4 regions of the Devosia lacusdianchii genome follow, and region 1 is predicted to be linked to each of the others. Evidence: riboswitches for the same ligand, from Rfam matches in the RefSeq annotation. Region 1 holds a riboswitch; each other region holds the start of a gene.

Region 1 (7,348 bases):
CGTGGGATGAGCCAACTGCCAGCGGCGACGAAGACGACGCCGATGGGGCCGCCTATATAGGCGTGCCAGGGGGCGTGGGCAGCGCCCGCGGGGATCAGGCCGCCGATGGCGAGGCCCAGGGCGGTCAGCGCGACGAAGCCGACAATGTGGTTCCAGAACGACGCGATCAACGGCGAGCTCGACAGGGCGAGCCGTCCGTTGAGCTGGCGGCTGAGGCCGACGAGGATGCCGGCGAGGCAGGCGAAGGCGATCGAGAGGGTCATGCCGCACCCATGCCGAAGAGAATGATGAGCGTGCTGCCGGCCACGATCAGGGCCAGGGCGGCCAGGTCGCGCGGGCCGGGGATGCGCTTGGGCAGGCCGAACAGGCCCCAGCGATCGGCGGCGAGGCTAAACACCACCTGCCCGGCGAGGCCCAGGGCCAGGGTGCCGGAAAGAGCGAGCGGCGAGTTGACCGTGGTCGAGGTCAACATGACCGTCGCCGCGCCGGAAATGCCGCCGAGATAGGCCCAGAGCGGAGCTTTGCCTGCCGGCCTATCGGCGGTGGTGCGGCGGCTGCGATAGAGGATTGCGAGGAACAGCAGGGCTGCGACGGTGCCAGTGCCGTGCGCCGCCCAGGACGAGAACAACGCGTTGCCGTGGCGTCCCAGTTCGCCGTTGAAATGAATCATAAGGGTCAGCAGGCCGCCCGTACCGAAGGCGGCCAGCAGATGCAGCGGATTAAGCCGCTCGGTGCCGGAGGTCATGGGAAGGTCCGATTCGATGGTGGGATCGAAACCTTACCACGGGCTTTCTCAGTACACATTGACCGCCTTGGCCATGGCCTGCTGGCCGATGAGGCTGCAGAGCTTGAAGATGCCGACCTCGATCTGGGCTTCGTCGCTCAGTGAGAAGCTCAGCCGCATGGTGTTGCGACCGGCGCCGTCGGGGAAGAATGCGCCGCCGGGGACGAAGGCAATGTCCTGGCGGATGGCCTGCTCCAGCAGCACATAAGCATCGATGTGGTCGGGCAGTTCGAGCCAGATGAACATGCCACCCTCCGGCTTCTTCCAGCGCAGGCCGGGCGGGGCATGGTGATCAAGCGCCGCAAGCATGGCATCGCGCCTGACCCGGTAAACGGAGCGAATGCGTTCGAGCTGGCTATCGAAGCCCATTTCGGCGACCTGGTGCATCACCATCTGGTTGAAGCTCGCGGTGTGCAGGTCGGCGCCCTGCTTCAGCATGGCCAGTTTGCGGATGAGGGTTGCCGGGCCGCAGATCCAGCCGATCCGTAGTCCGGGCGACAGCGTCTTGGAGAAGGTGCCGCAGTAGAGCGTGCGTGTGGCATCGATCGAGCCGGCCTCGGCGGCATCGAGTGCGGCGATGGCGGGCAGGTCTTCGCCGTCATAGCGCAAGGACGAATAGGCGGCGTCCTCGACGATCACGGCGTTGAGCACTTTGGCCTGATCGAGGGCGTTCTGGCGTGCCGACCGGCTCATGGTCTGGCCGGTTGGGTTGGCGAAATCGGGGACCAGGTAGATCAGCCGGGCTGCATCGGGGCCGGTCGGCTGCGGTGCTTCGAGGGGAACGAATTGCGGCTCGAGGGCGGAGAAGGCCTGCAGGGCGCCGAGATAGGTCGGGCGCGCGGTGATGACCTTGCTGGCCTTGTCGAGCAGCAGCTTGCCCACGAGGTCCAACCCCTGCTGCGAACCTGAGGTGATGAGGATGTTTTCCGCGGTCGCGGGCACGCCGAGCTTGCGCATGTGGTCGGCCAGCCATTGGCGCAGCGGCGCATAGCCCTCGGTGGTCGAATATTGCAGCGCCTCGCGGGCGATGGATGGGCCACCGAAGGCGTGACGCCAGGCATCCTGAAACAGGCCGACATTGAACAGGCCGGGATCGGGTATGCCGCCCGCGAACGAGATCATCGACGGTTTGCCCACCAGCTTCAGCAGCTCGCGGATTTCCGAAGCCTTCATCGATTGGGCGCGGGACGAGAGGCGAAATTCCGATGGCGTCATTTGTCTCACCATGCAATGATACGAGTGATACAAACAGGCAATCATTGTTATGTCAATAGTATTGACATAATTGGATGTGACTTGGCCTGATGGCGCCGGCCGGAGCTTGTTTGGGGCCTAATGGAGCGTTGGACAATCAGTGTCATTCAGCGTAAGGCTTCGCTCATGAGTGATACAATTTCTGCCGTTAGCGATACAATGTTGAACCTGCCTGACAATGGCCAGCCGCTGCACGAGCGGCTGGCCAGCGCAGTCGAGATGGCCATTGCCGAGGGGCGCTATCGGACTGGGGCGCGCCTGCCGACGCACCGGCAGCTGGCGCAGCAGTTTTCCGTATCCATCGGCAGCGTGACCCGCGCTATCGATGCGCTTAGCGCGCGTGGCGTGGTTCGGGGAGAAATCGGACGCGGGACGTTCGTGCTCGGTTCGGCTGTGGGCGAGGACGATGGTGGTATCATCGACCTGGCGATCAACGCACCGCCGCCGGTCATCAGTGCGCAGAGACTGGCCGAGGCGACGGAATTGGCCAACACGCATGCGCTCCGCCTCGTCCTCGGTGGCTATGAGGATCACAGCGGGACGGCGCGGCAACGGCGCATCATGGCTGGGTGGTTGAGCCAGACGCGCACCGCTGTTGATGCCGACGAAATTCTTCTCTGCAACGGTGCGCAGCAGGCGCTGCATCTCGCCTTCGCTGCGTTGCGTGATATCGCCGGGACGATCATCCTGACCGAGAGCGCGAGTTTTCCCGGTGCCATTGCGGCTGCAACCAACCTTGGCATGACCATGTCGCCGGTGGCGCATGACAGCGAGGGCTTCATTCCCGAAGCGCTGGACGCCGCTTTGGCGGCAACCGGTGCCCGGATCGTCTACACCACGCCGGTCTGCCAGAACCCGCTGGGGTTCGAGACGGGGCCGGAGCGGCGCCGGGCTCTGGCCCGCATCGCCGAACGCCGCGGGGCGATGATCGTCGAGGACGACATCTATGGGTTCTACGCGGCCAAGGGGAACCTGACCTATCGCGAACTGGTGCCTGACCGTGTGATCTATGTCACGGGCCTATCCAAGAGCCTGACCCCGTTAGTGCGAATGGGGGTGATCGCGCCGCCAGCATCGCTGGCTGCGAGCGTGCGGCGGCGGTTGCGAGCGGAAAGCTGGGGTCAGCCGCCTTATGCGGCCGAACTTGCCATAGCGATGATCGAAACCGGGCTAGCGGCGGAGGCACTCGCCGCGATCCGCGCCGAGGCAACCGAACGGCTGGCGCTGACCAAGGTCGCGCTGGGCATAGCCAGCGTTCCGATGCCTGGCGGGGCGCCACATGTGTGGCTGCCGATGACAGCATTGCGGGCGGAACAATTTTCGCGGCGCGCCAGCGAGGCCGGGGTGCGCCTGACGCCACCGACGGCGGTGCAGGTGGGGGAGGCGCCGGTGGCCGGGGTGCGCCTCTGCATCATGGCGCCGCCGACGCGGCCAATGCTGGAGCGCGGACTCAAAATCATAGCCGAGATACTGGCGACCGACGAAGACGTGCTGGTGTAGCGCCGTGCCTGTAATCGTGAGTACGGCGCTGATCTATGCCGGGGCGGCGCTGGCCGAGATTGCCGGGTGTTTTGCCTTCTGGGCGTGCCGGCGCTGGTGGCTTTCGCCTAGCTGCTGACGCTGGCTCCGGCCGAGCATGCCGGGCGAACCTTTGCGGCCTATGGCGGCGTTTACATCGTGGCGTCGCTGGCCTGGCCGTAGGCAGTGGAGGGGCGGGTGCCCGATCGCTGGGACCTTACCGGCGGCGCGCTGGCGCTGATCGCGGCTGGCATCATCCTCTTCGCGCCGCGCGGTTAGCCGACGGCCCTCTTGCGAGGGGAAAAGCGATCGGCTACCAGTGACGCGCTTTCGGTTCCGCCAGGACGCGCGGATTAAAAGGGAACACGGTGCGGATTACCCATCAGGGGCCAATACCGTGGCTGCCCTCGCAACTGTAAGCGGCGAGCCATCCGTGCGCATGCCACTGGTCCACCGGGACCGGGAAGGCTGCGGATAGCGCCAGAGCCGCGAGCCAGGAGACCTGCCAGAGCGCAAGACCAAGTAGCCGGGCGAGGTGCCCCGGCAGGGGGCGCGATTGGAACCTGGCACGAATTTCGTGGCACGGTCGATGAATTGGCCTTCTCCCTTATGGAGAAGGCGAGATGGCTCGACCTGACGCAATAGTCTTCTGCATATCCCAGCAATATCTGAGTGCCGGCCGACAGGCGGCGCTGGCTGAAGGCCTGCTCGCGGCATCGCCTGTGCCGGCGCGGCTGGTGCGGCTGGAGGGCACCGGCCCGCATCTGGGCATGGTGCTGGATGAGCTGGCCGATGAGGGTCATGGGCGCATACTGGTGCAACTGCTGGGGTTGCCGTTTTCGCAGAGCCTGGCGGCCTGGATTCCAGGTGTGCTGGCGCATTGGAAGGCCGAGCGCGGTGACGGCGTCGAGTTGCTGCTGGGCGATGACGATCTGATCGACGCCGATATGCTTGGACGCATGGCACAGGCCGCTGTGGACCGGACCGACGGTGCGGTGGCGATCACCGACCAGAAGCCGAGCCTGGGCAAGCCGGGCTGGAACAAGGCGCCGCCCTTCAAGCACCACCTGCTGGTCTGCACCGGGCCGCGCTGCCATTTCCGCGGCGCTCCCAATCTCAAGATTGCGCTCACTGAAGCACTGACCGCTGCCGGCCTCAGCAAGGAGTGCCTGGTGGCGACGACCGGCTGCCTCTACCCGTGCAGCCAGGGGCCACTGCTGGCCGCCTATCCGCGCGGCGAATGGTACCGCCTGCTCGACCGCGCGGCGGTGGAGCGCTTCGTCACCACCGTCATCGGCGCCGGCGAGGCGCTGCCCGACCTGATCGTCCAGCATGTTGCGCCGCTGGACACCCCATCCCTTTCATCTGGAGAGACCCCATGAAGTTGACGACCCTGTTTGCGGCCGGCCTGTTGCTGGCCGTTTCGGCGCCGGTATTGGCGCAGCAGACCAGCTACCCGCTGACCATCCAGAATGGCGAAACCACGCTGGTATTCGAGCAGGCGCCGGAGCGGATGGTGACGCTCAACGGGCATACCACCGAGCTGGCGCTGGCGCTGGGCCTGGCGCCCAAAATGGTCGGCACCGCCTATATGAACCACCCGGTGCTCGACAGCCTCAAGGCCGAGTACGATGCCATCCCGATCCTGTCCGATGGCACCGGGTCGCCATCGCTGGAAGTGGTGCTGGGCACCAATGCCGACTTCACCTTCGGCCGCCTCAGCGCCTATCGCGACACGGCGGTGGCGCCGGTGGAAAAGCTCGGCGAGCTTGGCATCAACGCCTATGCGGTGACCGGTACGCTGATCAAGGGCGCGACCATGGACGTGGTCTATGAGGACATTGCCAAGCTGGGGCAGATCTTCGACATCCAGCCCAAGGCCAATGCGCTGATCGAGAGCATCAAGGCCGACATCGGCGCGGTGCAGGACACGGTGAAGGCGGCCGGCGTCGCGCCAGTGACGGTCATGGTCTATGACAGCGGCACCGACGCCATCTACACGACAGGCAAGGCATTGCAGACGCACCTGATCGAACTGGCCGGCGGCGTCAACGTGTTCGCCGACGTGGACGAAACCTGGGCCAATGTGAGCTGGGAAGAAGCCGTGGCGCGGGCGCCCGAGGTGATTGTGATCAACGACTATGGCCAGGTGAGCGCCGCCGACAAGATTGCGCTGCTCAAGGCCAATCCGGCCCTGGCCAGTGTGCCGGCCGTGCAGAACGACCGCTTCGTGGTGCTGCCGCTGCCTTCGGCCTTCGAGGGCGTGCGCAACCCCGAGGCAGTGCGGACGCTGGCGGCCGGATTCTATCCGGAACTGTTCCCGTGACCACGGACACACTCAATGCTCCCGCCGGCTGGCGGGAGCATTTGCGGGCGCTGCCGGTGGCGCTCATCGTTGCGGCCCTTGGGTTGGCGCTGGCGCTATCGCTGACGCTGGCGGTGACCATCGGCCCGGTGCCGCTGGACGCCAGCCTGGTGTGGCGTATCACCCTGGCCAAGATCACCGGCGCGGCCGGCGACTGGACGGCGGCCGAGGAGGGCATCGTCTGGACGCTGCGACTGCCGCGCGTGCTGCTGGCAGCGCTCGTCGGCGGTGGGCTCGCGGCCGTGGGCGTGGCCATGCAGGCGGTGGTGCGCAATCCGTTGGCCGACCCTTATGTGCTGGGCATTTCATCGGGGGCCTCGGTGGGCGCTGTGCTGGTGCTGGGCACCGGGGCATTGGCCGGACTTGGACTTTATGCCGTGCCGGCGGGGGCGTTTGCCGGCGCGCTGGTATCGTTCGTGCTGGTGTTCCTGGTGGCGATCGCCGGGGGGCAGATGTCGCCATTGCGGCTGGTGCTGGCCGGCATGGCCTGCGGCTATTCGCTGTCGGGGCTGACAAGCCTGATCGTGCTGACCTCGGAAAATCGCGAGCTGGCGCGCAACGCCATGGAATGGCTGCTGGGCAGCCTGGGTGGAGCCGCCTGGAGCGACCTGGGACTGCCTGGCGCGGCGCTGCTGATCGGCACGATCTACCTGGCGGTCAACGGGCGGGCGCTCAATGCGCTGCTGGTTGGCGACGAGACGGCGCGGACGCTGGGCGTCGATGTCGGCCAGTTGCGCCTGGTGCTGTTCGTGGTGCTGTCGCTGCTGACGGGCGTGATGGTAGCGGTGAGCGGGGCGATCGGCTTTGTCGGCCTGGTCATTCCGCATGTGGTGCGCATGCTCGTCGGCAGCGATCACCGCCGGGTGGTGCCGGTGGCGGTGCTGGTGGGCGCGATCTTCCTGATCTGGGTCGACGTGATCGCCCGCATGGCCTTTGCTCCGGTGGAATTGCCGGTGGGCGTGATCACGGCGTTGCTGGGCGGGCCGTTCTTTATCTGGATGCTGGCGACGCAGCGCCGCAAGCGGGAGGCGGCATGAACCAGGTATGGGTCAAGGGCGTCTCGGTGGAGGCGGCGGACCGGCGGATCGTCGATTCGGTGATGTTCGGCGTGGAACACGGCGAGTTCGTGGGCCTGGTGGGTCCCAATGGCAGCGGCAAATCGAGCCTGTTGCGCACCATCTACCGGGTGCTCAAGCCGATGGGCGGGGCAGTGCTGCATCTGGGCGACGACGTGTGGCGGCTCTCGGCACGCGAGGCGGCGCGGCGCATGGCCGTGGTGGCGCAGGAACGCACCGGCGAGTTCGACTTCACGGTGCGTGAACTGGTGTCCATGGGCCGCATGCCGCACAAGGCTGTGCTGTCCAATGACGGCCCGGAGGACCGGGCGATCGTGGCGCGGTGCCTCGATACGGTGGGCATGGCCCACT
Region 2 (7,348 bases), 380 kb from region 1:
GCCGGTGCCTATTTCGTGCATCGCCGGGCGAAAATTGCGGGATAGAGGCCGATCTCAGACGCCGGCAGGCTTTGGCCGCTATTGCGCGGTCAGCACCGGGGCGATGATCTCAATCTTGTTGGTCCACAGGTAGCCATCGAAACTAGTGGGCAGTTGCGCCAGCTGTTCCACCGTATCGATGCCGGCGGCGCCGGGATCGCCTGACTCGTATGGCCCGAGCAGGATCACCTCGCTGCCGGCGTTGCGCATGCGTTCGAGGAACAGGTTGGGCCAACCCCACAGCCAGGGCGCCACGTTGAGCGGCACCATCACCTTGGTGTTGCGACAGGCCTGCGGCATGTAACCCGTCCAGCCAAGCCCGCCATATTGCACGAGGCAGTCGACCAGCCCGCGCCGTGACCAGACAGCGAGCCCATCGATCTGGTTTGCGGCGCGATAGGTCGGTTCGTCGCCGCCATAGGCGCCCCACACTGCCTGACGCCACTCCGGATTGTCGCTGAGCACCCTGGCCAGCATGTCGCCCTCGCGCGCCTCGCGGCTCTTGAAGTTGATCAGGAAGCGTCCGTCAGGCATCGCCGACAGCACTTCCTTCAGTTCGGGAATCTGCCCCACGCCGGTGCCGCGCAACGGGTAGCTGGCGCCACCATCGGCGGTGTAGCCGTAGCCGACGTCGAGCGACTTGAGATAGGCCATCTCGTGGCTGCGGGTTTCGCCTGTTCCTTCGGTGCGGCAATCGATGGTCCAGTCATGCAGCACGGCGAGCTGGCCATCGGTGGTCGAGTGCACGTCGAGCTCGACGATATCAGCGCCTGCGGCAAAGGCAGCTTGCATGGAGGGAATCGTGTTCTCGATGAAGCCGTGCTCCGGCGGACCGATGCGCTCGGCCGTGCAGGTGTCGTTTTCGAGCCCGCTGCGGTCGAAGGTCTGGTGGACGCCGCGATGCGCGATCAGCGTGATCTGGGGATCGCTTGGCGGAGATACCCGCCAGCTCGCGTTGAACACGTAAATCCCTGCCGCCAGCACCAGCAATGCCAGCAGCGTCCGTCCCAGCCAACGCCTCATGATTCCCTCCGAGCCAATGAAGGCTCCAGCGCCATTTGGGTTGAAATGAGGCGCCTTGCCTTGCCGACGAAAATCGCGCATCACGCACGCCGATGGTTCTTGCCACCCAACTCGGGCGGCGGGATTAAAAGGGAACACGGTGCGACGTACCCATCAGGGCGCAATACCGTGGCTGCCCCCGCAACTGTGAGCGGATAGCGACACCGGGATGAACCACTGGCCGAAAGGCTGGGAAGGGCCGGAGCCGCAGCGACCCGCAAGCCAGGAGACTTGCCGTCATCATTCCTTTTAACCCGGCCGAGGTGTGCCGCGGGAGACGATGATGACCAGTTGCTGTCGCATAATCGCTGCTCGGATCGCCCGTGACCTCTCGCCATACGGCGGAGCCAGCGATGGCACACGGCAAGTCTACGGCTGATGGCTTCACCGGTGATCGGCCGGCGCGCCTCGACATCAAGGGCCTGACCTGGGGTGCGATCCCGGGGTAGCCCATTATCGGGCCGCTGTCGCTCAGCGTCGAGCCAGGGGAGATGCTGGCGTTGGTCGGCCCGAATGGAGCAGGCAAATCGAGCCTGCTGCGCTGCCTCTATCGCTATCACCGGCCCAGCAGCGGTCTCGTGCTTCTGGACGGCGACGACATCTGGACGCTGTCGGCAAATCGGTGGCGCGGCGCGTTGCCACGGTTCTGCAGGAGCAGGCGTCGGATTTCGGGCTCAGTGTCGCCGAGATCGTCGAACTTGGGCTGACGCCGCATCGTGTCTCCGCCATTGCCTTGGCCGCGACCGCTACCAGCACGGCCCTGGCCGCCGGCTATCGCGTCCCGGTCCAGAGCTGTAACCGCGGTGTTACCTTTGAAGCGTCGCCGCAACGCGCCGTCGGCGGCGACTACCGACGGGTGCTCCCGCTATCGGCGCTGGTTGGCGCCATCTTCCTCGTTCTAGCCGCCATTGTTACGCGTATCCTGATTCCACCGCAGGATATGCCCATCGGAATACTGACCGGCATTATCGGCGGATTGTTCTTCATCGGACTAATGCGCTGGCGCCAGACCGGGGCCGAATAGCGGCCTACCTTGGCATGATTGAAACGAGCTGGATGCTAGTTGTGTCGATCGTGTACTCGAGGTGCAGCCGATAGCCGTCCATCAGGAAGCTGTCCCATGCTGGTTTCAACCCGAGCAGAGGAAGGTTCCGTGCTTCACCCTCGCTGTCCGGGTCGCCAAGAAGCGCGCGAGCGTGTTCGCGTCCCATTGAGAAGTCTATGCCATGGGGCAACTCCCCAGCGAACTGGCTGAAACCTGACGTACTCCCGTGGACCTGCACCGCTGACACCATGACGCCATCAGGCAATACCAACGAAATTCCGGCCTCGGGCAGCGACACATAGCTCTGGTCCCCGATCACCTCCAATTGGAGCGAAAGCCCGGCGAGTTGCCGCATTTTGGGGAGGTCGCCATAGCGCGCTCCCAACAGTTCCACGATCGGCGCCATCGGCGGGAATATCCTCAAGTCAGCGAATGATGGGCTCTTGCTACGACCTGATAGTGGCATTTTGGAATCCGACCACAAAATCGCCCGTAAGTCATAACTCGCGCTGAATGCAGTGTTCATCCAGGCGTCATCTGAGGCATGATTTGAATTGCGCGCTTATACGCAGTCCTCGATAACGGGGCTGGTGTTGTTGGAGGGCAATTCTATGCGGATCATCCGTAATCTTGTGCTTGGGGCGGTCGCAGCCCTGGGCATGGCGCTGCCGGCGGTTGCCGCCGAACGCGCCATTATCGTGCTTGATGGGTCTGGCTCGATGTGGGCTCAGATCGATGGCAAGGCGCGCATCACCATTGCGCGCGAAACCCTGGCCTCGGTGCTGGCTACTCTGCCGGATGATCTTGAGCTGGGTTTCATGACCTATGGGCACCGCGAAAAGGGCAATTGCGCCGATATCGAAATGCTGGTTGAGCCGGCAACGGGCACCGGCTCGGCGATTGTCGCCGCCGCCGACGCGATCAATCCCAAGGGCATGACGCCAATTTCGGACGCAGTGCGGCTAGCCGCGGAAGATCTGCGCTTCACCGAGGAAAAAGCGACGGTCATCCTGATTACCGATGGGCTCGAAACCTGCGAGGTCGATCCGTGCGCCCTGGCCTCCGAGCTTGAATCTCAAGGTGTGGATTTCACCACCCACGTGCTGGGCTTTGGCCTTTCCGACGAAGAGGGCCAACAGGTTGCCTGCCTCGCCGAAAACACCGGCGGCAAGTATCTGCCGGCCAATGACGGAGCAGCCCTGGTCGATGCGCTGAGCTCGACGGTTGCCGAGGTCGCGCAGGTCGAACCTGAACCAGAACCCGAGCCGGCCCCGGCGCCCGAGCCTGTTGCCGACTACAACCTTAAGCCCACGGCTTCGTTGTCCGAAGGCGGTCCGGACATTGTCGACGAGGATGCCGATCTGGTTTGGGAATGGCACACCGTCGCTGCCGATGGCACGGCGGGCGAATATGTCGGCACGAACTACTACTCGACCTTTGAGGGCGCACTGGAGCCGGGCGACTACATATTGAGCGCCACGCTGGGCTACGCGACCTCGTCGCAGCCGGTGACCATCGTGGCTGGCAAGGTCGCGACGCCGCACTTCGTCATCAACGGCACCATCCTCAAGCTGCATCCCATGCCAAGCGAAGGCGCTCCGGTGGATGACGACGCGGCGACCGAAATCCGCCACGCGAACGAGTACGTGACCACGCAATATGGCGATATCGACGTCGTCGTGCCGGCTGGCGCCATTGAGGTCGACGTTTCGATTGGCGAGGCCAAGGTGACCCGCACCTATGACGCCAAGGCCGGCGAGACCATCGACGAGGACGTGATCGTTGGTGTGGGCCTGGCCAAGGTCGCCTCGTTCTACGTCGAAGGCAGCCCCATCGAGGCCGACATATTCATCGAGGTTCTGGAGGCCAAGAAGGCGCTGGATGGTTCGCGGAAGTCGGTCGCCTACCAGTATGGCGGCGACCTCAGCTTCGAACTGCCGCCCGGTGACTATGTTGCGACATATGACCTGGGCGGTGCATCGGGGGAGGTGCCGTTCACCGTCAAGACGGGTGAACTGACGGACGTTCCGGTTATTCTCGACGCAGGCGTTCTCGCGGTCACCACGCCGGGTGACGACTATGTGGAGCTGGTCTCGGCCAAGGCCGATATTGCCGGTAACCGCAAATCCTTCGACTATGGCTACGGGCCGGACTTCAGTACGACGCTGGCTGCCGGGGACTACCTGATCATCAGTCTTGATCAGGAAACCCCGATCACCATCGTCGGTGGCGAACGCAGCGAGATAGCGATCGTGCCGGCAGGCAAGTCGAAGTAAGCCGCCGCTACGAATGCGAAGGGCGCCCGCGTGGGGCGCCCTTTTTGTTGGCGTGGACCGGCTTACTCCTCTTCGAACGAGACGTCGCCGCCGCTCGAAGATTCGAAATCGGTTCGTGTCGGCCGGCCGGCCACATCGACATCCCCGCCGCTCGACGCTTCGGCTTTCAGTGTCCCGGTGGCATGCACCTCGATATCAGCGCCGCTGGAGACTTCGACGGTCGCGTTTTCGCATACCAGGTCGCCGGCGCTAATGCCTGAGCCGCTGGAGGCCTCGGCGTCGATGGTTTCGCAGGTGCCCGACAATTCCATGTTCGCGCCGCTCGACGCGCTGGCTCTTACCGCCCCCAGGGCTGCCTGGCTCAGGGTAATGTCCGAGCCGCTTGAGGCGTCTAGATCGAGCTTGTTCGATTTCAGACCGCTTGCCCTAACATCGGCACCCGAACTGGTCGAAATGCCAGCGACTGCCGGCATGGTGATATCGACAGTGATGGCATTGCCGTTGCTCAGCAGCATGCCGACCAGGCCGCCGCTGATGATGAAGTCGAGGAAACTCTGGTCGAAACTGGCCTTGAGCACGCCTCCGGAGACGTCGACACGCAGATTCTGCAGCGCATCGGCGCTGGCGGAGTCGGCGCTGACGGCAAAGCGGTCGCCGATCGTGACGACGGCATCGATACCGGTCGAGATGTCTATCCTGTCGAAGTCTTTGACGTCGAAGTTCCGACTTTCGGCCAGTGCCGCCCCGGTCAGCGTCAGGCCGAGGGCGGTTGCCAGTGCCAGCGTCTTCATGGTCCGCATGATTTAGCTCCCTTGATTGGTTACAGGCATATTGGGCATGGCGCAGCGGCGCTCAAGAGAACGTGAAAATATAGTCCGCGCGTGGTTGTTAGGCACACGCGTGTGCCCTATGTGCAGGGGCTGATTGCTACCCTTAGCCAGCCGTTGCGGGCAATGCGCGGCGGCGGCCAAGGCCGACCAGCCAGGACTGTGCGGGGCGTTCGATCACGACATGCGCCAGCCATGCGGCGACGATCGAGGCGAGGAAAGCAGCCATGCCGAGCGTGAGGAGCGCGGGAGTGGTGTTCGCATGCAGCAGCTTGCCTCCGATACCATAGATGAGCATCAGCACCGGCGCGTGAACAAGGTAAAGCGCGTAGGAGATGTCGCCGAGCCAGACCAGCGTCCGGCTGCGCAGCATGGTCGGATGGGCGCTCTGGCCACGCAGGGCAAGAAGCAGCAGCATGGCAATGATGATCGGCCAGAAAACCTCGTTAGGCAGACCCAGATAGCCCGCGATCACGAGCATCGCTGCGCCGACGGTGAGGCCAATATCGATCAGCCGACCATTGGTGCCCCAGCCCCGCGCCAGAAGATCGTCGAATGCATAACGCAGCGCCACGCCCACAAGGAATGATGGAATGATGCGCAGCACCCCGCCCTGATAGGTCAGCTCCAGCAGATCGACATGGAATATCTGCATTGACGCCACCGCGCATGCGACAAAAACCAGAGTGCAAAGCAGTGCCCGGAGGGCGTTGTTGCCGAGGCGATCAATCGTGAGCAGGAATAGTGGAAAGAGCAGGTACGCAAACCACTCCGCGCCGATGGACCAGGCCGGCTGGTTCCAGGCGAGTTCGGGTGTCAGGCTTTCGGCATTCAGCATCAGCAGGTTGAGTACAAAAGAGCTGGCCGTTGGTTGCCATTCCGGTGTCAGGCCGAAACGACCGCCAGCGAGAACGATCAGTGCGACGGCGAGCAGCGTTGTAGCGTGCAGCGGCCAGACGCGGGCAAAACGTTTGCCCATAAAGCCAGCGTGACGATAGGCGCCGGAGCGCCAGGCGTCGCGATAGACGTGGGTCAGGATGAAGCCAGAGAGTGCGAAGAAGAAGTCCACGGCCAAGATGCCGTAATGTAGCGGCGGAAACGCCGCCGTGATCGCGCCATTGGCGTAGGCGTTGATATGGTAGATCACCACGAGCGAGGCAGCGATGCCACGGGCTGCGGTGATCTCGTCGAGGCGAGCAGGTATAGGTGACGGGGAACCGATACCGGTCATGGGCCTAGCCGCGTTTTCTGTTGCGGCGCCATAATAGCGCTAAAGGGCGTCACAAATGCCTTTCAGCGAAACGAAAAAGGCGGCGCTGGTTAACGCCGTCTCGTCGTGACCGTCGATGGCGCGCTAGAACGAGCCCTTGAGCCCGCCGCTCACTGCGAAGACATAACCCGTGTTCCAGGTTTCGCCGCGGGCATTTGAGCCCGCGGCCAGCGTGCTGGCGGAGACGCCGCCAGTGAACTGCACGCTTTCCGAGATATTGTAGATTCCGCCCAAGGTAATGCCATAGCGATCGGTCTGGCCACCCGAGACCAATACGCCGCCTGCGCCGGGCGTTGAGGTCCCGCGATCCCAGGTTACGGCGCCAACAGCGCTCAATTGCTCGTTGATGGCATGTCCGATACCGGCCGTGACGGTCCAGCCGTCGCGGTAGTCGAGCGAAGACACGAGAGGCGCACCGATGGTCGTTACCGTAAGCTTTTGCAGCGCGGCCCAGTTCGCCCATCTGACCGATCCCAACGCCAGCCAACCGGGCGCAATGCCGGTTTGCGCGCGCAGTTCGAAGGATTGCGGCGTGCTGACATCGGCGGATGCGGGGCCGCCGAAAGCAGTGCCAGTCAGGTTGTAGTGGACCGGAGCATTGTAGATGGCGCTGACGCGAAGCGCGTATTCGGGAATTTCATAGGCAAGGCCGGCGCGCCAACCCACGGACCAGCCATTGATCGACGCTGGGGTGCTGGTGGCGAGGCCCGTTGGAAGATCGGCCGCATAGCTGAGGTTTTGTGCGGATATGCCGCCAATCAAGCTGATAACCCCCGGTCCAGCCTGTATGCCATACGCGCAGGTGAGACCGGCGTCGGTTGAGCGAATG
Region 3 (7,348 bases), 950 kb from region 1:
GGCGTCGAGGCCATGAAGTCGAAGCTCGAAAGCAGGTCGTAGAACTGGATCGCCCGGGCTTCGCGATCGATTTCGCGCACGGCCAGCCCCATGGCGACGCGCATGAAGAAGGCCTGCGGCAGCTCGAACACATTGCGCTCGACATGCAGGAAATAGCGGTCATAGAGCGTCTGCAGGCCCAGATACTGGAACTGGGTATCGCGCTCCGGCTTGATGGCGGCGGCGATGCGCTTGACGTCGAAGCGGCTCAGCTCCGGATCGATCAGCTCGTGCGCGATGCCAACGGCAAGATAGTCCGGAAAATACTCGGCATAACGCGTCGCCATGTCCGCCTGCGTCGCTTGTTCCGGCCGGCCGGCGACAAAGCTCAGGGCCTCGCGACGCAGCTTGTCGAGCAGCAGCCGGGCCGAGACGAAGGCATAATTGGGCTCGGTTTCGACCAAAGTGCGGGTCGCCAAAATCGGCGCCAGCGCCAGCTCGTCGAGCGAGATACCGTCATAAAGGTTGCGCCGCGTCTCTTCGAGAATGGCGTCGGGCGCCGTGCCCTCGAGACCGGCACAGGCTTCGGCGACAACCGTGGCGAGGCGCGCCTCGTCCAGCGGCGCACGCGTACCATCGGCCAGGGTCATGGTCAGGACAGGCGAAGCGACCTCGACCGGCTTGGCGGCAGCGCGGGCCTTCGCATGCTCCTCGCGATAGAGCACATAGGCCCGGGCGACCTTCTGGTGTTCGCCGCGCATCAGCGCCAGCTCGACCTGGTCCTGCACATCCTCGATGTGAAAGACACGGCCATCCTTCGCCCGCCGGCTCAGCGCCGCGAACACGTCCGCGGTCAGCTCCTCGACGATTTCATGCACCCGCCGCGAGGCGGCCGCCTTGTTGCCTTCCACCGCCAGGAACGCCTTGGTCAGCGCCACGGCGATCTTGGAGCGATCGAACGGCACCGTGCCGCCATTGCGCTTGATGATGGAATAGCCAGGCTCGGCAGTCGGCGCGCGATCGGCGGCAACCAACGCCGACGGCAAGATGGTATCGGACTGAAGATGAGCTTCGACTTGCGACATTGGACCCCCAAAGACCCCGTAGGTGGACGGCGGGATCGGGGCGCGCGCAACGGCATGACCGATCGGCCAAGCTCGTGCTTGCGACCAACCGGGACACCCCGCCCGTGGACGTTCTAACCTGTCGTGGCAGGTATCTGGCTTGGCCGCCGAGGCGGTCTCTCACAGTTGCGGGGGCAGCGCCGGACCAGAACTTGGTTCGCACCGGCTTCCCTATTATCACCCGTCCTTGCGAACCGGGCGACCACGACACACCATATGTAGTGTGCTCGTTCGAGATTCCCGTCAATCCCTTGTGAAGGATTTTTGACCAGCGTGAATGCGGCTGTGGACAGCGGGGATTACGCCTCGCCCGTCGCGGCTCCGAGACTCAGCAGGCGCTGCTCCCGTGTGCCCGTTACTTCGAGGAGGCGCGGGCCATCTTCCAGCAAACCCAGATCGTCATCGCGCAGCATGGTCTTGAGCCTCGCATCCACCCGCGCCCGCAATTTCGGGAACTCGATTGCGACCGCGATTTCATCCGGCCGCGACACCGGGAGGAAGACGAGCACGTCGAGCGTCGACAGCGCCTTCTCGATTCGGCCCAGCAGCTTGCCGCTCGGGGTCCACTCAAATCCCTCTTGGGCGCTGACCACGTCGAGATAGGCGATGAAGTCGAGCGGGCACCGGTCGAAAATGACGTCATCCTGCCCGGCAGAGGCCATGATCAGGGAGCAGCTTTGCCCGAGCTGCTCTTCGAGGTCAGCCAAAGTCGGTCCGTCGGCAAACGGCACGCCTTGCTGAGCCAGCAGCCAATAAGGCTCGGGCACGCTTTCGTAATGCGGACGGGCCGCGACCCAGTCGTCGACCAGCGTCGTCTTGCCGGTTCCATGAGTACCCGTGATCGCGATCCGCATTGTCCAACCGCCCCTTCGTCTCTGCCCCTACATTGCCACCGCGCCATTTCGCAAGCGGCAGAGATATAAAGAAATCTTTATGTCTTGATTGACGGACGATCCCGCCCGATGCATGCTGATGCTGCCCATGGTCCCCGCAAGGGGATAACAGGGAATCCGGTGCGGGCCTCAAACCCAAGTCCGGAGCTGCCCCCGCAACTGTAGGCGGTGACGGATGCTCATCGAGCCACTGGCGAAAGCTGGGAAGGCGAGCATCCGCGATAACCGCAAGCCAGGAGACCTACCTTGGGATTGAGCACTCACATGACGCCGGTCGGGTGGACTGGTCGAGGACATGCCATGACGAACTTCTCGCTGCCCACCGTACCCTTGCCCGGGACCCGAATGCGTCGCTCCTGACGCTGCCCTAGCTCATCCCCATTGTCGACGCCCGGACCGTGGCCGCCTCAAGCGCAGCCGGCGGGCGCGCATTCATGCATCGGTACCATCATGACCAAATCGGCCAATCTCGGCTTCCCGCGCATCGGCGCCCATCGCGAACTGAAGAAATCCCTCGAAGCCTACTGGAAGGGCGACAGCGACGCCGCTGCCCTGCATGCCGCCGCCCGTGAGCTTCGCGCCCGCCACTGGCAACTCCAGCAGGCTGCCGGCATCGACATCATTCCGTCGAACGACTTTTCGCTCTACGACCACATGCTCGACACGATCGCAGCGCTGGGCGCTATTCCGCCGCGCTTTGCCGGCATCAGCGATCCGGACCAGCTCTATTTCGCCATGGCGCGCGGCAGTGCGGCCGCCCCGGCCATGGAGATGACCAAGTGGTTCGACACCAATTACCACTACATCGTCCCCGAATTTTACGCCGGCCAGCACTTCGCCCTGTCGACCAGCAAGGCGCTGGATCACTACCGCGAGGCCAAGGCACTGGGCATCGAAACCCGTCCGGTCCTGGTCGGGCCGGTGACCTGGCTGAGCCTCGGCAAGGCCAAGGACGATGGGCTCGATCCGCTCTCGCTGCTCGACGCCGTGCTGCCGGTCTATGCCGAGCTGCTGGCCGCCCTCAAGGCCGAGGGCGCAGAATGGGTGCAGATCGACGAACCCATCCTGGCGCTCGATCTCTGCGACGTCCAGCGCGCTGCCCTGCGCCGTGCCTATGAAGTGCTGCAGCCGGTCGCACCACGCATCATGCTCGCCACCTATTTCGGCGCCTTGCTCGATAACACCGATCTCGCCGCCAGCCTTCCCGTCGCCGGCCTCCACATCGATCTGGTGCGGGCACCCGAGCAACTGGCCACGGTGCTCAAGGCGCTACCCACCAGCAAAGTGCTGTCGGTTGGCGTCATCGACGGCCGCAACATCTGGCGGGCCGACCTCGATGCCCGCTTCGCGCTGGTGAACCAGGCGTGGGATAGTGTCGGTCCGGACCGGCTGGAAATCGCCCCCTCCTGTTCACTGCTCCACTCCCCGGTCGATCTCGATGGCGAAACCGACCTCGACGACGAACTACGCTCCTGGCTCGCCTTCGCGCGCCAGAAGCTCGCCGAAGTCGCAGCGCTCTCGACCGCAATGCAGCGTGGCCGCGGCGCGGCCAAGGCCGCCTTCGACGCCAGTGCAGCAGCCGCCGCCTCGCATCGCCAGTCGGCGCGCATCCACCGGCCCGAGGTCGCACATCGCGCCGCCCAGCCGACCGATCTAAGCCGAAAGAGTGTCTTCGCAGAGCGGCGCGTCGCGCAGCGTGATCGCTTCAAGCTGCCGGCATTCCCCACCACCACGATCGGCTCGTTTCCGCAGACCAGCGAAGTGCGCGAGCAGCGTTCAGCCTTCAAAAAGGGCCGGATTGACGTCGCCGCCTACGACGCCTTCCTCGAAGCCGAAACCGAACGCGCCGTGCGCATCCAGGAACGCCTCGGCCTCGACGTGCTCGTACACGGCGAGTTCGAGCGCAACGACATGGTGGAATATTTCGGCGAACAGCTCGATGGCTTCGCCTTCACCAAGAACGGCTGGGTCCAGTCCTATGGCAGCCGCTGCGTCAAGCCGCCGGTGATCTATGGCGATGTCTCGCGTCCCGCCCCGATGACGGTGCGGTGGTCTGCCTATGCCGCCGCGCTTACCGACCGCCCGGTGAAGGGCATACTCACCGGCCCGGTGACCATCCTGCAATGGAGCTTTGTGCGCGTCGACCAGCCACGCTCGCAAACCTGCCGCCAGATCGCGCTGGCCATAAGGGACGAAGTCATCGATCTCGAAGCCGCCGGCATCGGCATCATCCAGATCGACGAACCGGCCCTGCGCGAGGGCCTGCCTCTGCGCCAGCGCGATTGGGACGTCTATCTGCGCTGGGCCGTCGACTGCTTCCGCGCCTCGGCCTCGGGCGTCGCCGACGACACCCAGATCCACACCCACATGTGCTATGCCGAGTTCAACGACATCATGCCATCAATTGCCGAAATGGATGCCGACGTGATCTCGATCGAGACCTCGCGCTCGGACATGGAACTGCTCGAAGCCTTCCGCGACTTCCGCTACCCCAACGAGATCGGCCCCGGCGTCTGGGACATCCACTCCCCGCGCGTGCCCGGCCAAGCGGACATGGAGGCCCTGATGCGCAAGGCCGCCCATGGCATTCCCGCCGATCAGCTCTGGGTCAACCCCGACTGTGGCCTCAAAACCCGCGGCTGGCCCGAAGTTGAAGCGTCGCTCGCCAACCTCGTCGCCACGGCCAGGGCCCTGCGTTAGACGCCCGGCGACATCTGCTGCTGGAACCAGCGGCGGATGAGGCTCATGGTCCGCGGCGAGCGATCGTCGCGCCAGGCGAGGAACCAGCTGCCGGCGCGCGTCACCATGCCGAGCGGCGCCACGAGGCGCCCGTGCTGCAGCGCGTCGGTGATCGCTGGGCCGGGACCTATGGCGACGCCAAGTCCCGCCTCGGCGGCCTGCACGCTGAAGGACAGTGCGTCGTACCAGATGGTTTCGCGCGGCGGCAGCGCGATACCCGCCTCACGCGCCCAGTTGGTCCACATGTCGGGCGGCCAGCGGATATCGAGCCGCGGCAGGCTCCACAGCAGGTCCATCGTCACCTCGCGCCCGCGCAACAGCATCGGGCTGACCACGGGACCGAAGGTTTCCGGCGCCACCGCCGCCACCGTCATACCGGGAATATCGCGCAGCGGACCGACCCCGATATAGACGTCGATCGAGCGATCGGCCGGGTTGATCTCCCGCGTCCAGGTCGTGAGTCGCACCGAAATGCCGCCCAAAGCGGCCTCGAGGCTTTGCAGTCGCGGCACCAGCCAGCGCAGCATGAACGTATCGGGCGCCGTGATCATCAGCGTGGTCTGGCTCGACGTATGCAGATGCTCGGCGCCTCGGTTGATCGAGGCAAAAGCCTCGGTGACCGTCGCCGCGAACGCTGCCGCCCCCGGCGTCAACCGCATCGAGCGGTTGCCGCGCTGAAACAGGTCGATGCCAAGCTCGTCTTCCAGGTTCTTGATGTGGCGGCTGATGGCCCCGCTGGACACATGCAGCTCATCGGCCGCCTTGCGCACACTGCCCAGCCGCGCCGCCACTTCGAACGCCCTGATCGCATTGAGCAGATGCAGCATCCAATACCTCAGGAAAAGTCAACTGAACTCTGGAAAATTTGCTATTTAGAACCGTCACATTCCCCTAGCTTAGCCTAAGTTTTCTCGCGCATCCAGCCGGGTTTCGGCGGGATTTGACGCGTGGAGGCACTGTCTAGTTTTTATCATCAATTAGGAAATATCACGTGACCAGCACTCCCCACCGCATCATTATCGATTGCGATCCTGGCCATGATGATATGGCGGCCATTCTGCTGGCGGCGTCCCATCCGGCAATCCAGCTCGAGGCCATCACCACCGTCTGCGGCAATGCCTCGCTCGATAACACCACCAACAATGCCTTGCGCATCGTCGATGCCTTTGCCCTCGACGTCCCGGTCTATCGCGGCACCGTCCAGCCGCTGCTGCACCGCTACGATTTCCCCGCCGAATTCCACGGCCCCAGTGGCCTCGACAGTTCCGGCGCCGACCTGCCCCAGACCAGCCGCAAGCCGGGCAACAAGCACGCCGTGCAGGCGATCATCGATCTCGTCGACGCCAATCCGGGCCAAATCACCCTCGTCGTCATCGGCCCGATGACCAATCTCGCTCTGGTCTTCGCGCTGCGGCCCGATCTCGCCGGCAAGATCAAACAGCTTGTCTTCATGGGCGGCTCGACCGGCGAGGGCAACGTCACCCCCGCCGCCGAATTCAACATCTGGGCCGACGCCGAGGCCGCCCGCATGGTCTTCCGCTCCGGCGTGAAGCTGGTGATGTTCGGGCTCAACGCCACCCACCAGACGCTGCTGCGTCGGCAGGATATCGCTGCCGTGCGCGCCGCTCATCCCGGCACCAATGCCGTCGCCGACATCATGGATTTCTACTGCCAGACCTATTACCGCTTCGCCGGCGCCGATAAGCCGGGCGCCCCGATGCACGACCCCTGCGCTATTGCCTATCTGATCGATCCGAGCCTGTTCACCATCGAGCAACTGCCGGGCGAGGTCATCGTCGCCGATACCGAAACCTACGGCCAGACCCTGATCGACCTGCGCCCGCAGGACCCCGCGCACGATACGCGCAACAAGAATGTCGGCGTCGCCATCAAGGCCGATGCCGAGGGCTTCGCCCGACTGGTCACCCAGGGCCTGATCTGGGGCGCCGGCCGGATTTCCACTCAATCCTGAATGTCCAACCCAAAGGGTGCTCACATGAAGACTACAAAGATTGCCATCATCGCCGGCCTTGTGGCCAGCATGCTCGCCGGCACCGCGCTGGCCCAGGACAAGACGCTCAACATGATCGTCATCGAAGGCGGCGACACCACCGCGATGCAGGCCGTGGCCGATGCCTATACGGCGGCCAATCCGGGCGTGACCATCAACCTCCAGCCCTATCCCTTCGCCCAGTTCTTCCAGGTCGCCGAGCTGCGCCTGCGCTCCGCCGATGCCGGGATCGACCTTGTCTATGTCGATGCGCCCCTGCTCGCCAGCTACGCCTCGCGCGGCTTCCTCTCGCCGATCGATGCGTCCATCGACACCTCGACGCTGGTGCCGAGCGCGCTCGATGCCGGAAAGTATGACGGCACCCAGTTTGCCCTGCCGATCAACAACTCGGCGCAAGTGCTCTACTACAATAAGGCCCTGTTCGAAGCCGCCGGCATCACCCCGCCCGATGGCCTCACCGCTGGCGCCACCGCCACCCAGGCCGAGGTCGATGACCTCGCCGCCACCAAGCGCTGGACCTGGGAACAGGTCGCCGACGCCGCCCAGAAGCTGACCGTCAAGGATGGCGGCCGCACCACCACCTATGGCTTCACCGTCGAGCA
Region 4 (7,348 bases), 2.1 Mb from region 1:
CCTGCGCGACGACCTGCTGCAGGAGGTGACCCGGCTCGCCCGCGACGGCCGCTTCGATTACCTGCTGATCGAATCCACCGGCATTTCCGAGCCGCTGCCGGTCGCGACCACCTTCGATTTCCGCGATGAGCGCGGCGTGTCGCTCTCCGATATCACCCGGCTCGATACCATGGTGACCGTGGTCGATTGCGCCAACCTGCTCAAAGACTACGCCTCGTCAGATTTTCTGCGCGATCGCGGCGAGACCATGGGTGAAAACGATGAGCGCGCTTTGGTTGACCTCTTGGTCGAGCAGATCGAGTTCGCTGACGTCATCGTGCTCAACAAGGTCTCGACCGCCACGCCGCAAGATCGCGAGACGGCCCGCCAGATCATCAAGGCGCTCAACCCGGTCGCCCGCATCATCGAAACCGACTTCGCTGAAGTGCCGCTCGATGCCGTGCTCGATACCGGCCTTTTCAACCTCGAAGCGGCCGAGGCCAATCCGCTCTGGTTCAAGGAACTGAACGGCTTTTCCGATCACGTGCCCGAAACCCTCGAATACGGCATCCGCTCCTTTGTCTACCGCGCCCGCCGTCCGTTCAATCCGGCCTTGCTCGACAAGTTCATCAAGAGCTCATGGGCAGGTGTCGTCCGCGCCAAGGGTTTCTTCTGGCTGGCGACCCGGCCGCATTACGTTGGCGAAATCAGCCAGGCCGGCGCGCTGGTGCGCACCCAGCGCCGCGGACTCTGGTGGGCGGCCGTCCCCAAGCAGCGCTGGCCCGACGACGCCGATTGGCGCCGCTCGATGACGCCCTACCTCGATCCCGTTTGGGGTGATCGCCGTCAGGAGATCGTCTTTATCGGCCTCGATCCGATGGACGAGCATGCCATTCGCCGTGACCTTGACGCCTGCCTTGTGCCCGCCAACAGCTTCCACCCGGACAACTGGGCCCGCCTGCCTGACCCGTTCCCGGCCTGGGGGCCTACTTCAGCGGCCCCTTGAAGATGAAGAACGCGCCGAGAGCGATGAGGGCAAACCCCACCCCGTGGTTCACCGTCAGCTTCTCGCCGAAATAGAACACGGTGAAAACCGCGAACACGCTCAACGAAATGACTTCCTGAATCGTCTTGAGCTCGGACGGCGAGTACACCGCCTCGCCGATCCGGTTCGCCGGGACCGCCAGCCAATATTCGAAGAAGGCGATGCCCCAGCTGATCAGCACCGCCGCCCACAGCGCCGATGTCGGCCACTTGAGATGGCCATACCAGGCAAAGGTCATGAAGACGTTGGACGCGAGCAGCAGTCCAATCGGAGCCAGTGTGGCAAAGTTGAAGCCCAAGGACGCCTCCTAGCGCAGATGCTTGGTCGGTTGTTCCAGCCCGAAAATGTCGTCGGTCAGGCTATCCATCCGCTCGCGGATCAGCGCCTGCGCGTCGTAGAGGCCGCGGTTGTAGAAATAAGCCCCCATCTTGTCGACGAAGAACATCATCAGCATTTCCGCCGGAATGGCGCCGATATCCTGGTCGAGTTCGTTGCGGAAATAGTCCCGGATCTCATCGACGATCGCCTTGGTTTCCTCACGGCTGAACTTGATGGGTTTCATGGCTGCTCTCCTTCAGCTCTGGTTCATATCGCGAGTCGCTGATTGCGGATGACCGTGCGGTAGCGCAAACTTGGTCATCGGAGGAGAAATCATGCTTGCCCGCGCGACCTTTTTCGTAGCACTCGCCCTGACGGCTCCGGCTTTCGCCGAGGAGATCGCCTGCGAAGGCGCCTTTGCCATCGATAGCTCCGAAGCCCGGCTCATCGAGATCTATGGTGCCGACAATGTCGAAACCGGCATCGTGCCCGGCCCCGAGGGCACCGAGATGCTGGCGACTACGGTCTTTCCAGGCGATCCCCGCAAGGCCCTGCAGTTCGTCTGGTGGGACGAGGACAATCTGCGCGATCCCGGCAATATCGAGCTACCCAGCAAAGCCCTTGCCCATGGCGGCGTTCATATCGGCACGACGCTGGCTGAACTCGAAGCGATCAATGGCGAGGCATTTACGTTTAACGGCTTCGGTTGGGACTATGGCGGCTTTGCCAGCTTCCGGACCGGCGCTTTGTCGAACCTACCCGGCGGCTGCCACCTGTCCGTCGGCCTCTTCCCGCACGCCAATCTCGAAGGTGTCGACACCATGCCGGTCAATGGGGACGTTGAGGTGAAGTCGACCGACCCTTTGCTCGACCTGATGGATGTGCGGGTGGATACGCTTTCCATCGGCTATCCCCACCCCGATTTCCGCGATTGACCGCCACCCCCTCGCAGGCGTAACTCTGGACCCGTGTTGGTTCCCCGCGTCCGTAGTGGCAAGGGGATCAAAAGGGAACACGGTGCGGATTACCCATCAGGGGCCTAAACCGTGGCTGCCCCCGCAACTGTAAGCGGTGCGTGCCCTCATCACGCCACTGGCGCAAGCCGGGAAGGCGAGGGCGCTATCTCCACCGCGAGCCAGGAGACCTGCCGGCACCCGAACCGAGCGTCAAGCTCATCTATTCCGCGCACGGAGGGTGCCGCCATGAATACGACGACAAAAACCTCGACTGGCATCCAGTCGCTCTCGATCTCTCAACGCCTCATCGCCGGTTCGCTGGCGCTCGTTCTCGGTCTGACCCTCCTGGTTGGCACCGGTTTTGCTGGCGATTTCCGCCTGCATAACGGCGCGCACGATACCCGCCACGCTATGGGTTTCCCCTGCCACTAGGCAGAGCGCGAGAGAAAAATCATGATCCGCAATTTGTTTGCCGCTGCGCTTCTCGCAGCGCTTTGTGCTGGCCTGGTCACCGCAGGCCTCCAGCATTTCCGCGTCACGCCGCTTATTCTTCACGCTGAGACCTTCGAGGGTGAAGGCAGTCATAGCCACGGTGAGGCGGCCGTCGCTGCCGATCACGAGCACGCCGCCGGCATGCCAGAGCATGAGCATGACGCCGTTGCCACCGCCGCCGCCGAACCCGAGGAATGGGCGCCGCAGGATGGTTTCGAGCGCACGGCCTATACCTCGCTCGCTACCGTGCTCGCCGCCGCTGGCTTCGCATTGGTCATCGGCGCCGTCTCCATGTTCGCCAATATCCCCATCACCTTCGGCAATGGCTTCTTCTGGGGCGTCGCCGGCTTCGTGACTTTCGCGCTGGCCCCCGCCTATGGGCTGCCGCCCGAACTGCCTGGCATGCCGGCCGCCGACCTCGTCGGGCGCCAGGCCTGGTGGATCGGTACGGCCCTTGCCACCGGCGCCGCCTTCATCCTTCTCGCCAAGACCCGCGCCAGCTGGGCCATCGCTGTCGCCATCGCGCTCGTCGCTGTGCCGCACATCATCGGCGCACCCGCCGCGCCCGACGAATCGAGCGCCGTGCCGGCCCACCTCGCCACCGAATTCGCCGCCGTTACCCTGGGCACCTCGCTGGTGTTCTGGCTGATCCTTGGCGTGGTCTTCGGCAAGCTCAACGACCTCTTCGCCACCAGCCGTGCCACCACCCCTGCAGGAGCCACCGCATGACCAAGATCCCGACCACCGTCATCACCGGCTTTCTCGGCGCCGGCAAGACCACTCTCGTGCGCCACCTGCTGGCTCATGCCCCCAAGGGCAAGCGCATTGCGCTGATCATCAACGAGTTCGGCGACCTGGGCGTCGATAAGGATATCCTCGCCGGCTGCGGCGACGAGACCTGCCGGGAAGAGGACATGGTCGAACTCTCCAACGGCTGCATTTGCTGCACCGTGGCCGACGAGTTCATCCCCACCATGCAGGCTCTGCTCGCCCGCCCCGAAAAATTCGATCACATCGTCATCGAAACCTCGGGCCTCGCTTTGCCGCAGCCCCTCATCCGCGCCTTCAACTGGCCCGAGATCAAGGCGCAGGTGACCATTGATGGCGTCGTCACCGTCGCCGACGCTTCGGCGCTCGCGGAAGGCCGCTTCGCCTCCGACGAAGCCGCGGTCGACGCCCTGCGCCGCCAGGACGAAATGCTCGATCACGAGACGCCCCTCGGCGAACTGTTCGAGGACCAGCTTTCCTCGGCCGATCTCGTCGTGATCAACAAGGCGGACCTTGTGGATGCGGCGACCCTCGCCAAGGTGGAGCAGAATATCCGGGCAGAGCTGCGCCCCGGCGTCGGCGTGGTCCATGCTCACAACGGCCATGTCGACATCACCGCCTTGCTCGGCATGGGCATGAGCAGCGAAGACGACATCGCCAACCGCCCCAGCCATCATGAGCTCGAACACGGCGGCGAAACCCACGAGCACGACGATTTCGACAGCTTCTCGCTGCGCATCCCAGCCATATCAGGCAAGGACGACCTGCTCGCCATAATCGAGCAGACCATCCGCGACCACGACGTGCTGCGTCTCAAGGGTTTCGCCGCCGTCCCGGGCGCCGCCGCCCGCCTCGCCATCCAGGCCGTCGGTCCGCGCGTCACCGCCTATTTCGACCGCCCATGGAAAGACGGCGAGGTTCGCGAAACCGCGCTTGTGGTGATCGGCGAAAGCCCACTCGACCATGCTGCCATCACGGCCAGCCTGCAGCGGGCAATGGCGGTCGCTGCCTAGCTTATGCACCTCCTCTCCGCCCAGGCCGGCGCCATCCAGCAAGAAGGCGAAGCCATCGACCTCAACCAGCGCCCCGGGGCGCTGGTCTTTGCCTCGTCCGCCGATAGCGAACTGGCCATGCTGGCAGGCGCCGCCGATCGGGCAGGGGAGGCCGAACTCCGTCTCGCCAACACATTGCGCCTCTCCAACAATCTCTCGGTCGATCTCTGGTTGGAAAAGACGGTCGCCCATGCGGGTCTGGTCGTCCTCCGCCTCATCGGCGGCGCTGCCTATTTCCAGTACGGCGTCGACGAACTGATCGCCCTCTGCGCCAACAGGAAGATCCCGCTGGCACTGCTCCCGGGCGATGCCAACCCCGATCCCATCCTGCAATCGCGCTCGACCATCCACCCCGACGACTGGACGAGGCTCCACAGCCTCTTCATCGCCGGCGGCCCGGACAACGCCGATACGATCCTCAAGACGTTCAACCGTCTCTTACCTCGCCCCTCCGGGGAGAGGTCGGCGGCGCAGCCGCCGGGTCAGGGGGCCTTCCTCAACGACCTAGCCCCCCAGCCCTTCGCCCGCTTCGGCCTCTGGCACCCCGCTACCGGCATGACCGACGAAGCCGGCCTGCGCGCGATCCATCGTGCCAGCACAACCTACATCCCCATCCTCTTCTACCGCGCCGCCCTCGAAGGCGCCGGCACCGCCACCATCGAAGCCCTGATCGCCGCGCTCGAAGCCCAGGGCCTCGCACCGGTACCGTTGCTCGTCTCTTCCCTCAAGGAAGGCCCGTGCATCCGCTTCGTCCAGAATGCCCTGTCGGCCTTTCCGCCCTCGGCCATCTTCAACCTCACCGGCTTCGCCCTGGGCATTGACGATCTTGATGCCAAGTCCAACCCCTTCTCCGATGTCGATGCCCCCGTCATCCAGCTCATCCAGTCCGGGCGCTCGGAAGCGCAGTGGCTCGCCGACAGCCAGGGCCTCAGCTCCAAGGACATGGCGATGTTCCTCGTCATGCCGGAAGCCGATGGTCGTCTCGCCGGCCTCATCGTCGGCCACAAAGCCGACGCCGTCTGGCACGACCGCTGCCAGGTCCCGCTGACCGCCTATGCGCCCGACCATCAGGGCATTACGCGCGCCGTCGCACTGGCGAAGAACTGGTCCCACCTGCGCACAACGCCTCGCCCAGAGCGCAGGATCGCCCTCGTCCTTGCCAACTACCCCATCCGCGATGGCCGCCTCGCCAATGGTGTCGGCTACGACGCGCCGCAATCCACCGTGGAAATGCTAAAGGGGCTGGCGCACGCGGGCTACGCCGTCGCCGACGCGCCGGGAGACGGAGCATCGTTCATCGCCGCCCTCCAATCCGGTCCCACCAACGCCGAGCCAGCGCGTGGTGCGTCGCCCGCCCGGTTGACGCTCGACCGCTATGCCGAACTCTTCGCCACGCTGCCCGCCAAAATCCGCGACGAGGTCACCACGCGGTGGGGCCATCCCGCCACCGATCCCTTCGTGCGCAACGACACTTTCCACCTCCCGGCGCTGGTCTTCGGCAACGTCGCAGTTCTGCTCCAACCCGCCCGTGGCTACCAGCTCAACGAAACCCTGAGCTATCACGACCCGGCCCTCGTCCCGCCCCACGCCTACATCGCCGCGTATCTCTGGCTCCGCCACGAATTCGGCGCGCATGCCATGATCCACAACGGCAAGCACGGCACCCTCGAATGGCTCCCCGGCAAGGCCACCGCACTCGACGCCGCCGCCTACCCTGACGCGCTCTGGGGCCAGCTGCCCCACCTTTACCCGTTCATTGTCAACGACCCCGGCGAGGGCACCCAAGCCAAGCGCCGCACCGGCGCCGTCATCATCGACCACCTCGTGCCGCCGCTCACGCGCGCCGAAACCTATGGCCCCCTCAAGGACCTCGAGGCGCTGCTCGACGAATACTATGCAGCCTCCGGCATGGATCGCCGCCGCCTGGCCGACCTGCGCCGCCGTATTCTGGACTTCACGCGTGACAGCCGGCTGGATCGCGATATCGGCCTGCCCGCGGACGAAACCGAGGCGCTGATCAAAATCGACAACTTCCTCTGCGACCTCAAGGAAGCCCAAATCCGCGACGGCCTCCATGTCTTCGGCCAATCCCCGCAGGGGGACCTCGAACGCGACCTCATCGTCGCCCTGGCCCGCGTCCCGCGCGGCGAGGGACCGGGCGAGGGCTCGTTGATCCGTGCCCTCGCCGATGACCTGAAGCTGGGTTTTGACCCGCTAACGGCCAAGCTCGCAACGCCGTGGATCGGGCCCACCCCCACCCTCGCTCCATCCCCACAAGGGGGAGGGAAGCTTGATCCGGCTCCGCTGAGCGATCAGTCGTCTCCCTCCCCTCGATGGGGAGGGATCAAGGGTGGGGTGGTGCCACGTACAGTAGGCGACGTCGTGGAACACCTCGAAGCGATCGCGGCCGCCCTCGTTGATGGCGCCAATACCGCGCCCTCGCACTGGCACGCCACCCGTATCGTCCTCACCACGGTCGAAACCCTCATTCGCCCCCGCCTCGCCGCCTCCGGCCCAGCCGAAATGGCAGCGCTCCTCGACGGCCTCGATGGCAAATTCATCCGCCCCGGCCCCTCCGGCGCGCCTTCGCGCGGCCGCCTCGACGTTCTCCCCACCGGCCGCAACTTCTACTCCGTCGATAGCCGCGCCGTGCCCACGCCCACGGCCTGGGAGCTCGGCAAAAGATCCGCCGAAAGTCTCGTCCTCCGCCACCTGCAAGACCACGGCCACCACCTGCG

Evidence for each region. A riboswitch is a leader RNA that binds a small molecule or an ion and turns the genes downstream of it on or off. The one in region 1 is predicted to bind cobalamin.
Region 2: linked by a shared signal. The riboswitch ahead of MF606_RS12690 (ATP-binding cassette domain-containing protein) and the one ahead of MF606_RS14535 ((2Fe-2S) ferredoxin domain-containing protein) in region 1 are both predicted to bind cobalamin.
Region 3: linked by a shared signal. The riboswitch ahead of metE (5-methyltetrahydropteroyltriglutamate--homocysteine S-methyltransferase) and the one ahead of MF606_RS14535 ((2Fe-2S) ferredoxin domain-containing protein) in region 1 are both predicted to bind cobalamin.
Region 4: linked by a shared signal. The riboswitch ahead of MF606_RS04085 (CbtB domain-containing protein) and the one ahead of MF606_RS14535 ((2Fe-2S) ferredoxin domain-containing protein) in region 1 are both predicted to bind cobalamin.

What each region holds. Positions count from the first base shown of each region.
Region 1 covers NZ_CP092483.1:2,946,048-2,953,395, reverse strand. The annotation lists gene MF606_RS14560 (DMT family transporter) at 1-263, opposite strand, end outside; gene MF606_RS14555 (DMT family transporter) at 260-745, opposite strand; gene MF606_RS14550 (aminotransferase-like domain-containing protein) at 794-1,999, opposite strand; gene MF606_RS14545 (aminotransferase-like domain-containing protein) at 2,165-3,538, shown strand; partial or broken gene MF606_RS14540 (YnfA family protein) at 3,552-3,835, shown strand; cobalamin riboswitch at 3,871-4,079, shown strand; gene MF606_RS14535 ((2Fe-2S) ferredoxin domain-containing protein) at 4,180-4,938, shown strand; gene MF606_RS14530 (ABC transporter substrate-binding protein) at 4,935-5,882, shown strand; gene MF606_RS14525 (FecCD family ABC transporter permease) at 5,879-6,958, shown strand; gene MF606_RS14520 (ABC transporter ATP-binding protein) at 6,955-7,348, shown strand, end outside.
Region 2 covers NZ_CP092483.1:2,563,221-2,570,568, reverse strand. The annotation lists gene MF606_RS12700 (hypothetical protein) at 1-45, shown strand, start outside; gene MF606_RS12695 (glycerophosphodiester phosphodiesterase family protein) at 79-1,062, opposite strand; cobalamin riboswitch at 1,139-1,354, shown strand; gene MF606_RS12690 (ATP-binding cassette domain-containing protein) at 1,593-1,808, shown strand; gene MF606_RS12685 (iron chelate uptake ABC transporter family permease subunit) at 1,724-2,125, shown strand; gene MF606_RS12680 (hypothetical protein) at 2,130-2,552, opposite strand; gene MF606_RS12675 (vWA domain-containing protein) at 2,758-4,422, shown strand; gene MF606_RS12670 (head GIN domain-containing protein) at 4,485-5,222, opposite strand; gene MF606_RS12665 (acyltransferase family protein) at 5,356-6,480, opposite strand; gene MF606_RS12660 (outer membrane protein transport protein) at 6,604-7,348, opposite strand, start outside.
Region 3 covers NZ_CP092483.1:3,894,039-3,901,386, forward strand. The annotation lists gene MF606_RS19150 (ribonucleoside-diphosphate reductase subunit alpha) at 1-1,064, opposite strand, end outside; cobalamin riboswitch at 1,173-1,325, opposite strand; gene MF606_RS19155 (AAA family ATPase) at 1,403-1,957, opposite strand; cobalamin riboswitch at 2,069-2,259, shown strand; gene metE (5-methyltetrahydropteroyltriglutamate--homocysteine S-methyltransferase) at 2,447-4,696, shown strand; gene MF606_RS19165 (LysR substrate-binding domain-containing protein) at 4,693-5,562, opposite strand; gene MF606_RS19170 (nucleoside hydrolase) at 5,727-6,707, shown strand; gene MF606_RS19175 (extracellular solute-binding protein) at 6,732-7,348, shown strand, end outside.
Region 4 covers NZ_CP092483.1:831,177-838,524, forward strand. The annotation lists gene zigA (zinc metallochaperone GTPase ZigA) at 1-985, shown strand, start outside; gene MF606_RS04070 (DMT family protein) at 966-1,322, opposite strand; gene MF606_RS04075 (DUF2164 domain-containing protein) at 1,332-1,586, opposite strand; gene MF606_RS04080 (hypothetical protein) at 1,678-2,277, shown strand; cobalamin riboswitch at 2,298-2,508, shown strand; gene MF606_RS04085 (CbtB domain-containing protein) at 2,545-2,730, shown strand; gene MF606_RS04090 (CbtA family protein) at 2,752-3,519, shown strand; gene cobW (cobalamin biosynthesis protein CobW) at 3,516-4,571, shown strand; gene cobN (cobaltochelatase subunit CobN) at 4,575-7,348, shown strand, end outside.